Regions from separate parts of the Lysinibacillus sp. CTST325 genome, predicted to be linked through region 1. Evidence: riboswitches for the same ligand, from Rfam matches in the RefSeq annotation. Region 1 holds a riboswitch; the other holds the start of a gene.
The links. A riboswitch is a leader RNA that binds a small molecule or an ion and turns the genes downstream of it on or off. The one in region 1 is predicted to bind S-adenosylmethionine.
Positions count from the first base shown of each region.

Region 1 (6,030 bases):
AGGGGTAGCGTTCATATGGAAAAAGAAATAATTAGTTCAAGACAATTTATGATCATTACCCTTCTCTCTTCAATTGGGACTGCTATTTTAATTAGCCCTGCTAGTGTAACAAGTGAAGCAAAACAAGATGCCTGGATTGCAGCGATCATTAGTGTCGTTTTAAGTTTACTCTTAATAAAGCTTTTCGTTACTGTAGGAAAACGGACACCTACCCTTACATTTGTAGAGGCTAATGAAAAGATATTAGGTCGCTTTTTCGGAAAAATAACTTCGATTGGCTTTATTATTCTATCCTTTCTTTCTGCCGGTGAATTATTATATTTCATTGGCATTTTCATGAAAACATCAGTTATGCCTGAAACACCTACGATGGCCTTTGCTTTTCTGTTCAGCATTATCATTATTTATGCAGCATTTCTAGGAATTGAAGTTTTTGCCCGTTCTGCAGAAATACTATTCCCAATGTTTATTATAATTTTTATTTTTTTTGTAGTTTGTATTTCACCATCTGTCCATATGGAAAATCTACAGCCAATAATGGAAGTACCAGCAAAATCATTATTCTTTAGTATTATTCGATTAATGGGTATTTTTTCATTCCCACTTGTCATATTATTAATGATTTTTCCTTCTACTGTTAACGTCCATAAATCCGCACAAAAAGGTTTTTACATTGGCACAATTCTTGGAGGGATTGTCTTAATTGCTATCATCACACTGGCTATCCTTGTCCTAGGTCCGGCAAATACTGCTTCTAGGACATTTCCTAGCTATTCATTAGCCCAAAGAATTTCAATCGGGAATTTTTTGCAGCGTATTGAAGTTATTATGGCAGCCATGTGGATAATATCAATTTATATTAAAACTTTTATGTTTTTTTACGCTGGGGTCATCGGCATCTCACAAATATGTAAAATTAAAAATCATCGACCGCTCATTTTTCCATTCGGAATGATTATCCTTGGACTTTCACAAATTGTTCATCCTAATATCATTCATTCAGATATTTACAATAGAGAAACCTGGCCTATTTTTTCCTTTATTTTCGCAATCTTATTACCATTAGTTTTATTACTTGTCGCGAAACTTCGCAAAATTAACGGTAATCCAGGAAGTAATACTTGTAGTACACAGAATGAAAGCGGTAGTAATAACGGAAATGCTACACAAGGTGCAGGTAGCAATAATAACGATACTTCTACTCAGAGTGATAGTAGCAGTAATACCGGAAATGCTACTCAAAGTACAAGTAGTAGTAATAACAATAATTCTACTCAAACTAATAGTAGTATCAATGCCGGAAATACTTCTCAAAATGCAAGTAATAATAACGGAAATTGTACTCAAAATGTAAGTAGCGACAATACCGGAAATTCTTCTCAAAGTACAAGTAGTAGTAATAACGATAATTCTACTCAAAGTGATAGTAATAGCGATGCCAGAAATTCTTCTCAAAATACGAGTAAAAGTAATTACGATAATTCTTCTCAAAATGTAAGTAGCGACAATACCGGAAATGCTACTCAAAGTACAAGTAATAGTAATAACGATAATTCTTCTCAAAATGTAAGTAGCGACAATACCGGAAATGCTACTCAAAGTACTAGTAATAGTAATAACGATAATTCTTCTCAAAATGTAAGTAGCGACAATACCGGAAATGCTACTCAAAGTACAAGTAATAGTAATAACGATAATTCTTCTCAAATTGATAGTAATAGCAATTCTTCTCAAAATGCAAGTAGTAGCAACACCGGTAATGCTACTCAAAATGAAAGTACTAGTAATAACGATAATTCTTCTCAAATTGATAGTAGTAGCAATACTACACAAAATGATAGCGATACCGGCAATACTCCAAACAGTGATAAAAATAACAATTCATCAGAAAATTAACAGCTTAAATGCGAAAAAAATGACGACCCTGTAATAACAAGGTCATCATTTTTATTTGAGATATTAAATATGATATTCAATTTCATCAACAAAATCCCATTCGTATGGTGTTTCTTGGTAAACATAGTAGTTCAACCAATTCGAGAATAATAAATGTGTATGGGCACGCCATGAATTAATCGGTTCATTTGCTGGATTATCTTGTGGGAAGTAATTCACAGGGACATCAATATCTAATCCTTTCGCAACATCACGACTATACTCATCAGCTAAAGTCGTTGCATCATATTCGAGATGACCCGTAATCATAATGTTTTTATTATCCTTAGATTGCACAATAAAAACACCAGCATCTTCAGAATACGATAGTAATCGTAAATCAGGATGGCTAAGTACTTCATCAATTGATACGGATGTATAACGTGAATGTGGTGCCGTAAATAAATCACTAAAGCCACGAACTAAATCCACTGTTAAATCCGTAATGACATGAGAATACACACCTGAGCATTTAGCAGGAAGCCCAATTTTACCGATACCGTAATGATGGTATAACGCCGCCTGTGCACCCCAACATATATGTAAAACAGATGTTACGTTTGTCTTGGACCAATCCATAATTTCTGAAATTTCCTGCCAGTAGTTCACTTCTTCAAATTCCATTTTTTCTACTGGTGCACCCGTAATAATCATGCCGTCATAGCGGCGATGACGAATTTGATTGAAGGTCGTGTAAAATAACTGTAAATGTGATTTACTGACATTTTTCGATTCATGTGTAGCAGTATTTAAAAATGTAATATTTACTTGTAAAGGTGTATTCCCCAATAAACGAAGTAATTGCAGTTCTGTTTTTTCTTTTTCTGGCATTAAGTTAAAAATTAATATATTTAACGGACGAATTTGTTGAGTTTTTGCTCTATCTTCTTCCATGACGAAGATTTTTTCCTCACGTAAATGTTCTCCAGCTGGTAAGTTTTTCGGAATATTAATTGGCATCTTGCATTCCCCTCTCTTTTATTTCTCTCTGTTAAAATCAATTAATCAATGCACGGGCCCTGCGCAAAGTTCATTATGTCAAACGATAAAATTAAAAAATCCCCCACATTCCATATGAGATAGAATGAGAAGGATTTTTCCACGTTCACTCTTATCTCTCAAAGGACAAATCCTTTGCTGGAATTAGCACCTTTCTAACTCTCGTTAGAGGTTGCTGAAGTGTCATCGGGCCAAATCCCTCAACTTCTCATGATAAGATTATTTAATTAAAAAGAATTGTAACATGAACAATTAAGAATATCAATAATACATAGAATATTTTGTTATTAATCATGCATGTCATTATGTAATTTGTTTAACACTAATCTTGAATGTTTACATTCATTATTTGATGGTAAACATGCTGTACTTATGTTAACATATACCTTTAGTAACAGAGAGGAACGTGAATAGTTTGATTAAAATTGAATTTCCAAAACCAGATTTAGTAATTCGCCAACGCGAACAAGATTTAAAGCCTGGAGATGTGCCAATCACACCATACCATGGTTTTATCGACTTCCATAAAATCACTCGTGAAAACGGTGGTATTTTCTTATTCTACAATGAACAGAACGAACTATTATTTGTAGGTAAAGCACGTAAAATTCGTCAACGTATTAAAAAGCATTTTGAGGACAATGTGTCACCAATGAAAAATCATCGTGATGAAATTTTCAAAATTGAAGTGTATGAAGTGGAAGATCCAATGGAACGTGAAATTTACGAAACGTACGCGATCAATTCATTCCGCGCTAAATACAATGTTGATAAAGTATTTTATTAATATGTAACGAAAAAAGAATCTGCTCGCCTTCTGTAATGTACATGACGGCTTGCAGATTCTTTTTCAATACTTTCATTCTAAGAAAAATGCTTTACGTTCTTTAGTAATCCATTCCTCAAGCTCCGTATCATCGCGCTTTAAAAGGCGGTTAACAAGCACGTCATGCCATACATAATCCTCTAATAAATAGATATGAACAGGATCATTGGTAATAAAAGCCGTTTCCTGATTTGAAGGAGAGTGACCATAAATCATTTGCTTGCCATCTACCGATAAAATAAACCAATGAGGTGTAGACGCATTCCTCGTATAGCGAGTGATACGGTGTTGGTCAACGGAAGCTAAATGGTCCTCCACATACAAGGTAATTCCATGAACAGGGATATGCTTCGCTACCTCATGTATATCTTCCCGCAATTCTTCATACATATCTTCCCACATGGATAATAAGACTTTTTTCTCCGCTTTTTTTAATAAAGACTGACAATAATTGACGATTGCCTCTTTTCCTTTTAACGTGACAACCTTATGCTCCGCTTCCTGCTCATTTACCTCCAACTTTTCTAATCGATCACTAATCGACGAGAAGTTAGATTGCCAGCGTTGCTGAATTTGTTGTAAAAACACAGCGACAGGTATGGAAGAGTATGTCGTTTGATCTGCCGTTTCTTCTTTCAGTACTAACCCTTTTTCAACAAGTACATCAAGTATGTCGTATATTCTTGCACGAGGGATACCGGAGTTTTTACTTACTTGATAAGCACTAACATGACTATTTTGGACGAGTGCAGTATAGGCCTTTGCTTCATATTCTGTGAATCCCAGTTCTTTTAATTGGGCGATTAATTCAACCATTCGATCCCTCCGTTTCCTTTATTATAAGTTAAGGCTATGATGATAAGCCAACAAAAAAATTAGTCTTTACAGCCTCGTGAAATTTAGTTACTATTTCAGTAGTAACTATCTAAAGAGGTGTAAACATGCTATTTGAAGTAGATTTAAATGTAGTCATATTATTAATATCTTTTGGATTTTTAGCCGCCTTTGTGGATGCGGTCGTTGGCGGTGGTGGCTTAATCGCATTACCTGCCCTTATGTTTGCTGGTTTAAATCCAGCAGCAGCCGTAGCAACTAATAAACTTGCCGGCACCATGGGTTCTTTGACATCAACCATTTCTTTTTATCGTTCTGGTCAGCTAGAAATTCGGTCAGTTATCAAATACTTTCCCCTAGCCTTTATAGGATCACTTTTTGGGGCTTGGACTGTCCATTTAATCAATCCTGAATTACTAAAACCACTCATGCTTATAATGCTTGCTGCTGTTGCTGTCTATACAATCTTTAAAAAAGATTGGGGTTCAGTAGCTGCAGTCAAAAATTTAAAGTTTACGCACTTAGTCCTATTCATGCTGTTGTTATTTACCATTGGGTTTTATGATGGGTTTCTTGGTCCAGGAACTGGCTCATTTTTAATCTTTAGCTTTTTATTAGTCGGCTTCGATTTCTTAAAGGCAGCAGGAAATGCGAAATTTTTAAACTTAGCAAGTAATTTTGCCGGACTTTTAATGTTCGCCTACTTAGGTCAGATTCATTATGCTTATGGTTTACTCATGGGTATCGCTCAAATTGCTGGTGCAATGGTAGGCTCACGTATGGCAATTAAAAAAGGGAGCGGCTTTGTTCGCGTATTATTTATTATCGTAACGATTACTTTGTTAACTAAAAATGCTTATGATTACATAAAAAACGCCGTAGATATCTAGTTCTACGGCGTCTTTGCTTGTCGACAAAACTTTGGCTTCTATTCCTTTATTTTGGAGAGGCTATTCGTCATTTCAGAGGTTTCATCCACGATTTTTTGGGGTTCAATCCACGATTTCGGACGTTCTATTCATCATTTCGGAGGGGCTTTCCGTCGTTTCAGTGATTCTTTCCTTCACTTCGAAGGTTTCATCCGTCGCTTCAGCGATTCCTTCCGTCGCTCCGGAGGGTCTTTCCTTCACTTCAAGTTCTATCCGTCGTTTCAGTGATTCTTTCCGTCACTTTGGAGGTTTCATCCGTCGCTTCAGTGATTCTTTCCGTCGCTCCGGAGGGTCCTTCCGTCGCTTCAAGTTCTATCCGTCGTTTCAGTGTTTCTTCCCGTCACTTCGAAGGTTTCATCCGTCGCTTCGGAGGTTCTTTCCTTCACTTCAAGTTCTATCCGTCGCTCCGGAGGGTCCTTCCGTCGCTTCAGTGATTCTTTCCGTCGCTTCAAGTTCTATCCGTCGTTTCAGTGGTTCTATCCGTCGTTTCAGTGGTTCTTTCCGTCA
Region 1 covers NZ_BAAFHO010000002.1:170,161-176,190, reverse strand. The annotation lists gene ACYQ73_RS06305 (GerAB/ArcD/ProY family transporter) at 16-1,896, shown strand; gene metA (homoserine O-acetyltransferase MetA) at 1,960-2,895, opposite strand; SAM riboswitch class I at 3,044-3,154, opposite strand; gene ACYQ73_RS06295 (nucleotide excision repair endonuclease) at 3,350-3,721, shown strand; gene ACYQ73_RS06290 (TrmB family transcriptional regulator) at 3,794-4,576, opposite strand; gene ACYQ73_RS06285 (TSUP family transporter) at 4,702-5,484, shown strand; gene ACYQ73_RS06280 (hypothetical protein) at 5,516-6,030, shown strand, end outside.

Region 2 (6,030 bases), on a different contig from region 1:
AAAACACAATGGTATATTTGTGCGTTCCAAGATTTAACAGCGTCATTTATTGACTTGGTTGAAGAACATGTTAATCATCCAATGGATCAGCTTAATACAATTCGAGCTATCTCAAAAATTTCTAATTTTGAGCAACAATTGGTTTTAGAGGCGTTTGAGCACACAATTGAGCAACATCATGAAAAAATGGAACGTAGAAAAGAAGCGATAGAGCAAGAAATCGTGGAGTCTTCGGAAGGTCTTGCCACAATATCTCATGAAACGAACAATTCATTTCATCGCTTAAGTGGACAATCAGAGGAAATTAAACAACTAGCGAAAAAATCACTTCAAGTGTCGACTATGGCTGAGAGTCAGGCATTAGAAGGTCGTGAACGGTTAAAGAGTCAATCGCAAAATATGAGTAATATTATTTATTCGCTTGATGATATAGCGGAAAATATTGCACAGTTGACAGATATGTCAAAGGAAATGGAATCGATTATGAACGTTGTGACAAATATTGCTAATCAAACGAACTTGTTGGCTTTAAATGCGGCAATAGAAGCGGCTCGTGCTGGAGAAGCGGGCAAAGGCTTTAGTGTTGTTGCAGATGAAGTGAGAAAACTATCGATTCAAACAAAGGAATCTGTCACATCGGTAGCAACGTTACTACATAAAACGAATGAACGGACAGATAAACTTGTTCATTCGCTTAGTAATATTCAAGAAGAGGTAGCCTCTGGTGAGGAAAATATGGTTCAAACGGAAGGACAATTTACTAACATATTAGAAGCTATGACCGAGGCTAAAGACCAAAATGGTCAGATGGAAAAAGAAGTACAAGCAATAGTAGAAGTACTAAGTGAATTAGGTATTGCCTTTAACGAAGTGAAAAACTCAGCTGGAAAACTAGCTAGCTTTGCACAAAATTTAAATTAATTTAGAGAAAAGCAAAAGGCAAAGAAAATTGTTGTTTCCTATTTTGCTACACACTTTAAGGCACAAATAACACTATATTAACTGTTTATATATAATTTCCGTTATGGAGATAAAAGCCTCTAGCGAATATAGGCTATTTGAATATGAAAAAAATGGAGCTGTCCAATGTGCTGGATAGCTCCATTTTTGCTAAATTTGTAAAGGGTTGAACGTAATTTTCGATAAAAAAAGTTTATACTAAATAAAGAACTAAAAATAGGGGCGGTTAATATGAAAACAGTTGTTGTATTAGGTGGCGGAATTACGGGATTGTGTACGATGCATTATTTACAACGCCAAGTTCAGGAGAAAAACTTAGATGTAAAACTTGTACTTGTTGAAAAAAATACATACCTTGGTGGCAAGCTTCACTCTGCATATGAACAAGGATTCATCATGGAAACTGGAGCAGATTCTATTGTAGCGCGTCATAAAGGTGTCATGGAGTTAGTAGAGGAACTAAATTTTGAACAAAATCTTGTGTACAACGAAACAGGTATTTCGTATATTTACACAAATAATGAGCTACATGCCATCCCAGCAGACTCAACGTTCGGTATTCCTATGAGCTTACAATCTCTTGAGGAAAGCACGCTTGTATCAGAGGAAGGTAAAAAAGAAGCATTAAAGGATTTAACAATGCCGAATGAAAGGTTTACAAAGGAAAGCTCGATTGGGGAATTTTTAACGTATTATTTAGGTGAGGAGCTTGTTCAAAACCAAATAGCACCGGTACTTGCAGGTGTATATTCTGGAGATTTAAATCAACTTTCAATTGCTTCCACTTTACCGTATTTAATTGATTACAAAAACGATTACGGTAGTATTATTAAAGGTTTCGATGCAAACAGGGAACAATTTGTGAAAGCCGCTAATAAAAAATTTATTTCATTTAAAAATGGTTTATCATCACTAATTGATCGACTTGAAGAAACGTTAACGGATGTAGAAATTATAAAAGGGATTGCCACTACTAGTGTTAAAAAGCAGGAGAATCTATACGCTGTTACGTTAGCAAACGGTAAAATGATTGAAGCGAATCATGTTGTATTGGCACTGCCAAATGAAGCGGTACAAAGCTTATTACAGGATGAATCTTTGAACGGCTATTTTGAACAATTTAATACTGCATCCGCCATTACGATTTATTTAGGATTTGATGTTCCCGATAATAGATTACCAGCAGATGGAACAGGCTATATTGTGTCACATAATTCGGATGTTATCTGTAATGCAGCAACGTGGACAAGTCGCAAGTGGAAACACACTTCAGCAGAAGGGAAATTACTTGTACGACTTTTTTATAAGAGCATTAACCCTGAGTATGGGAAATTGCGTATGATGTCGGATGAAGAGTTAGCAGTTGTAGCTCTAGAGGACGTAAGAAAAAGCTTGGGGATTGAGGAAAAACCAACTGTAGTTGACGTGACAAAATGGATCGACCAGATGCCGAAGTACGACTTGGCACATCGTGAAGCGTTGCAAGGTCTCTTACGAGAGCTCGAGAAAAACTATCCAAATTTATCAATAGCGGGATGCTCTTATTTTGGGGTAGGCATAGGTGCATGTATTCAAAATGGTAAAAAAATTGGTCAGGAGCTTGTAGAAAAACTATCGTAATTGTTTGATATAAATCAAAATATTATAAATTTCGTAAAAATTATCCTTCGTTCAGTGAAATAGTCTTGACTCTATCGTTCGTAAACGATATGATTCTTTTAATTATTTAAAAAATTCATACTAAATTCTTATCAAGAGAAGCAGAGGGACTGGCCCTATGAAGCTTCAGCAACCAACTTATTGTCAGGTGCTAAATCCAGAAGACCGTGTGTCGAAGATGAGAAGGAAAACAATTACGAAACGTAAAAGCCTTCTTTTTTTATGAAAGAAGGCTTTTTTTATTTTAAAGATTAAGGAAGAGAGGTTAGTTTTATGGGATTGCTTGAAAGGTTAAAAACGCATGTTCTTACAGCGGATGGTGCAATTGGTACGGTTTTATACGGCTATGGCTTGGAGTACTGTCATGAGGAAATGAATGTACAGAGACCTGAATTAATTGAAAAGATTCATAGAGAATATATTGCAGCTGGTGCTGATATTATTCAGACGAATACTTATGGGGCTAATGCCATAAAATTAGCCCGCTATGGGTTGGAGTCTCGTGTACAGCAGTTTAATGAAGCCGCTATAACGATTGCAAAACGTGCAGCGGCAGATGGTGAACAATTTGTCTTAGGTACTATTGGGGGAATCCGTGGTATTCGAAAAAGTGATGCAACGTTAGAGGAAATTTTAGCAACCGTTGATGAGCAGGCAACTGTTTTACTTGCAGGAAATCCTGATGGCCTTTTACTTGAAACATATTATGATTTTGAAGAGCTAACGGCGACTTTAACAATGCTACGAGCTAAAACGAAATTACCGATTATTGCTCAAGTTTCTATGCACGAACCAGGAATATTACAAAATGGAATGAGCTTAAATAGCGCCTTACATAAACTTGAAGCGTTAGGTGCTGATATCGTAGGTGTTAACTGTCGCTTAGGCCCTCACCATACTATCCAAGCATTTGAAGGAGTAGAGCTTCCTGAGAAGGCATTTATGTCAGCGTATCCGAACGCCTCTCTTCTTGATTTGGAGGATGGGCGTGTCGTTTATGAGTCGGAGGCAGATTATTTTGGTCGAGCAGCTGTAGAGCTTCGTGATCAGGGGGTACGTTTAATTGGTGGCTGTTGTGGTACGACTCCAAAGCATATTGCTGCAGCGAAAAAGTACTTAGAGGAGCTATCCCCGGTTGAGGAAAAGTATGCAAAGCCAGAAAAAGTAGAGGTTGTCCGTGAGGCAGAGCCAGCAAATTATGAGCCATTACATGAAAAAGTAAAACGTGAACGCTCGGTTATTGTGGAGTTAGATACACCAAGACATTTAGAAATTGAAGGCTTTATTGAAGGGGCAAAAAAAATATATGAGGCGGGCGCAGATGTAGTCATGATGGCCGATAACTCTCTTGCTTCTCCAAGAATTAGTAATGTCGCAATGGGTGCCTTACTGAAAGAAACGCATGGGGTACGCCCGTTAACCCATATAACATGCCGAGATCGTAATTTAATTGGTCTTCAATCACATTTAATGGGACTAAATGCACTAGGGATTCATGATATTTTAGCAGTTACTGGAGATCCGACAAAGGTAGGCGATTTCCCAGGAGCAACTAGCGTTTATGACGTCTCCTCAATGGAGCTAATCCAATTAATAAAACAGTTAAATGAGGGTGTATCGTTCTCAGGGAAACCGCTTCGTAAAAAGGCGAATTTCTCTGTAGCGGCTGCATTTAATCCTAACGTACGTGTATTAGATCGCGCTGTCTCTCGATTAGAAAAGAAAATTGAACATGGGGCAGATTATTTTATTTCACAGCCTGTTTATTCAAAGGAAAAAATCGTGGAAATTTACGAGGCGACAAAGCATTTAGAAACACCAATTTATATAGGCATTATGCCAGTAACGAGCTATAAAAGTGCAGAGTTCTTACATCATGAAGTGCCAGGCATCAAACTATCTGATGATGCGTTAGCACGTATGAAGGTTTGTGGCGATGATAAGGAACGCGCAACACTAGAAGGAATTGCAATTGCTAAAGAATTAGTAGAAGTAGCAGCGGAATATTTCAATGGTATTTACCTCATCACACCATTTTTACGCTACGATATGACGCTAGAATTAATGAAATTTATTGAGCAATTGGATGAACAGAAAAAAGGGGTAAGTATAAATGGCTAAGCACATAATTGAAGAGCAACTAGAGAAACGAATATTAATTCTTGATGGCGCAATGGGAACAATGCTACAAAATGAAAATTTATCGGCAGAGGATTTTGGCGGCGAGGAATATGATGGCTGTAATGAAAATCTTGTGCTAACTAGACCAGATGTGCTTGAAAAGGTTCATAGCAAATATTTAGAGGCTGGAGCAGATATTATTTGTACAAATACATTTGGAGGTACACCACTTGTATTAAATGAATATGATCTAGGTGCGAAGGCAGAAGAAATTAACAAACGTGCTGTAGAAATTGCTCGCAAAGTAGTAGATGAGTTTTCAACATCCGATTGGCCACGTTTTGTAGCGGGAGCTATGGGACCAACTACAAAAACCTTATCGGTTACAGGTGGTATTACATTTGATGAGTTAGAGGAAAACTTCTATGTTCAAGCAAAGGCATTAATCGAAGCCGGAGCGGACGTTCTGTTGCTAGAAACTAGTCAGGATATGTTGAATGTTAAGGCAGGAACATTGGGGATATCTCGTGCTTTTAAGGCAACTGAAAAAGAGCTTCCCGTGATGATATCTGGAACAATTGAACCGATGGGAACGACACTGGCCGGTCAAACAATTGATGCTTTTTACATTTCCATCGAGCATATTAAGCCATTGTCAGTTGGCTTAAACTGTGCGACTGGACCAGAGTTTATGACTGATCATATTCGTTCACTAGCAGAGCTTTCAACAGGCTATATTAGCTGTTACCCGAATGCAGGCTTACCGGATGAGGAAGGCTGCTATCATGAGTCCCCTGAATCATTGTCACAAAAGCTAAAAGGCTTTGCGGAAAAGGGCTGGCTAAATATTGTCGGAGGTTGCTGCGGTACAACGCCAGCACATATTGCAGCTATCCGAGAGGTGCTAAAGGACAAAAAGCCTCGCCAATTACCAGATGCTACACATGGTCATGTAGTATCAGGAATAGAGCCATTAGTGTATGACGACTCTATGCGTCCATTATTTATTGGAGAACGGACAAATGTCATCGGCTCTCGTAAGTTTAAAAATTTAATTATTGATGGGAAGTTTGAGGAAGCAGCAGAAATCGCGCGTGCTCAGGTGAAAAATGGAGCACATGTGATCGATATTTGTTTAGCAAATCCTGACCGCGATGAATTAGCGGATATGCGTGGCTTTATGCAGGAGGTTGTAAAAAAAGTAAAAGTACCTCTTGTGATCGATTCGACAGATGAAAAAGTAATTGAGGAAGCACTTAAGTTTTCTCAAGGGAAGGCTATCATTAATTC
Region 2 covers NZ_BAAFHO010000019.1:50,766-56,795, forward strand. The annotation lists gene ACYQ73_RS25705 (protoglobin domain-containing protein) at 1-921, shown strand, start outside; gene ACYQ73_RS25710 (protoporphyrinogen oxidase) at 1,192-2,580, shown strand; SAM riboswitch class I at 2,706-2,804, shown strand; gene ACYQ73_RS25715 (bifunctional homocysteine S-methyltransferase/methylenetetrahydrofolate reductase) at 2,893-4,740, shown strand; gene metH (methionine synthase) at 4,733-6,030, shown strand, end outside.
Region 2: another riboswitch for S-adenosylmethionine. It lies ahead of ACYQ73_RS25715 (bifunctional homocysteine S-methyltransferase/methylenetetrahydrofolate reductase); the one in region 1 lies ahead of metA (homoserine O-acetyltransferase MetA).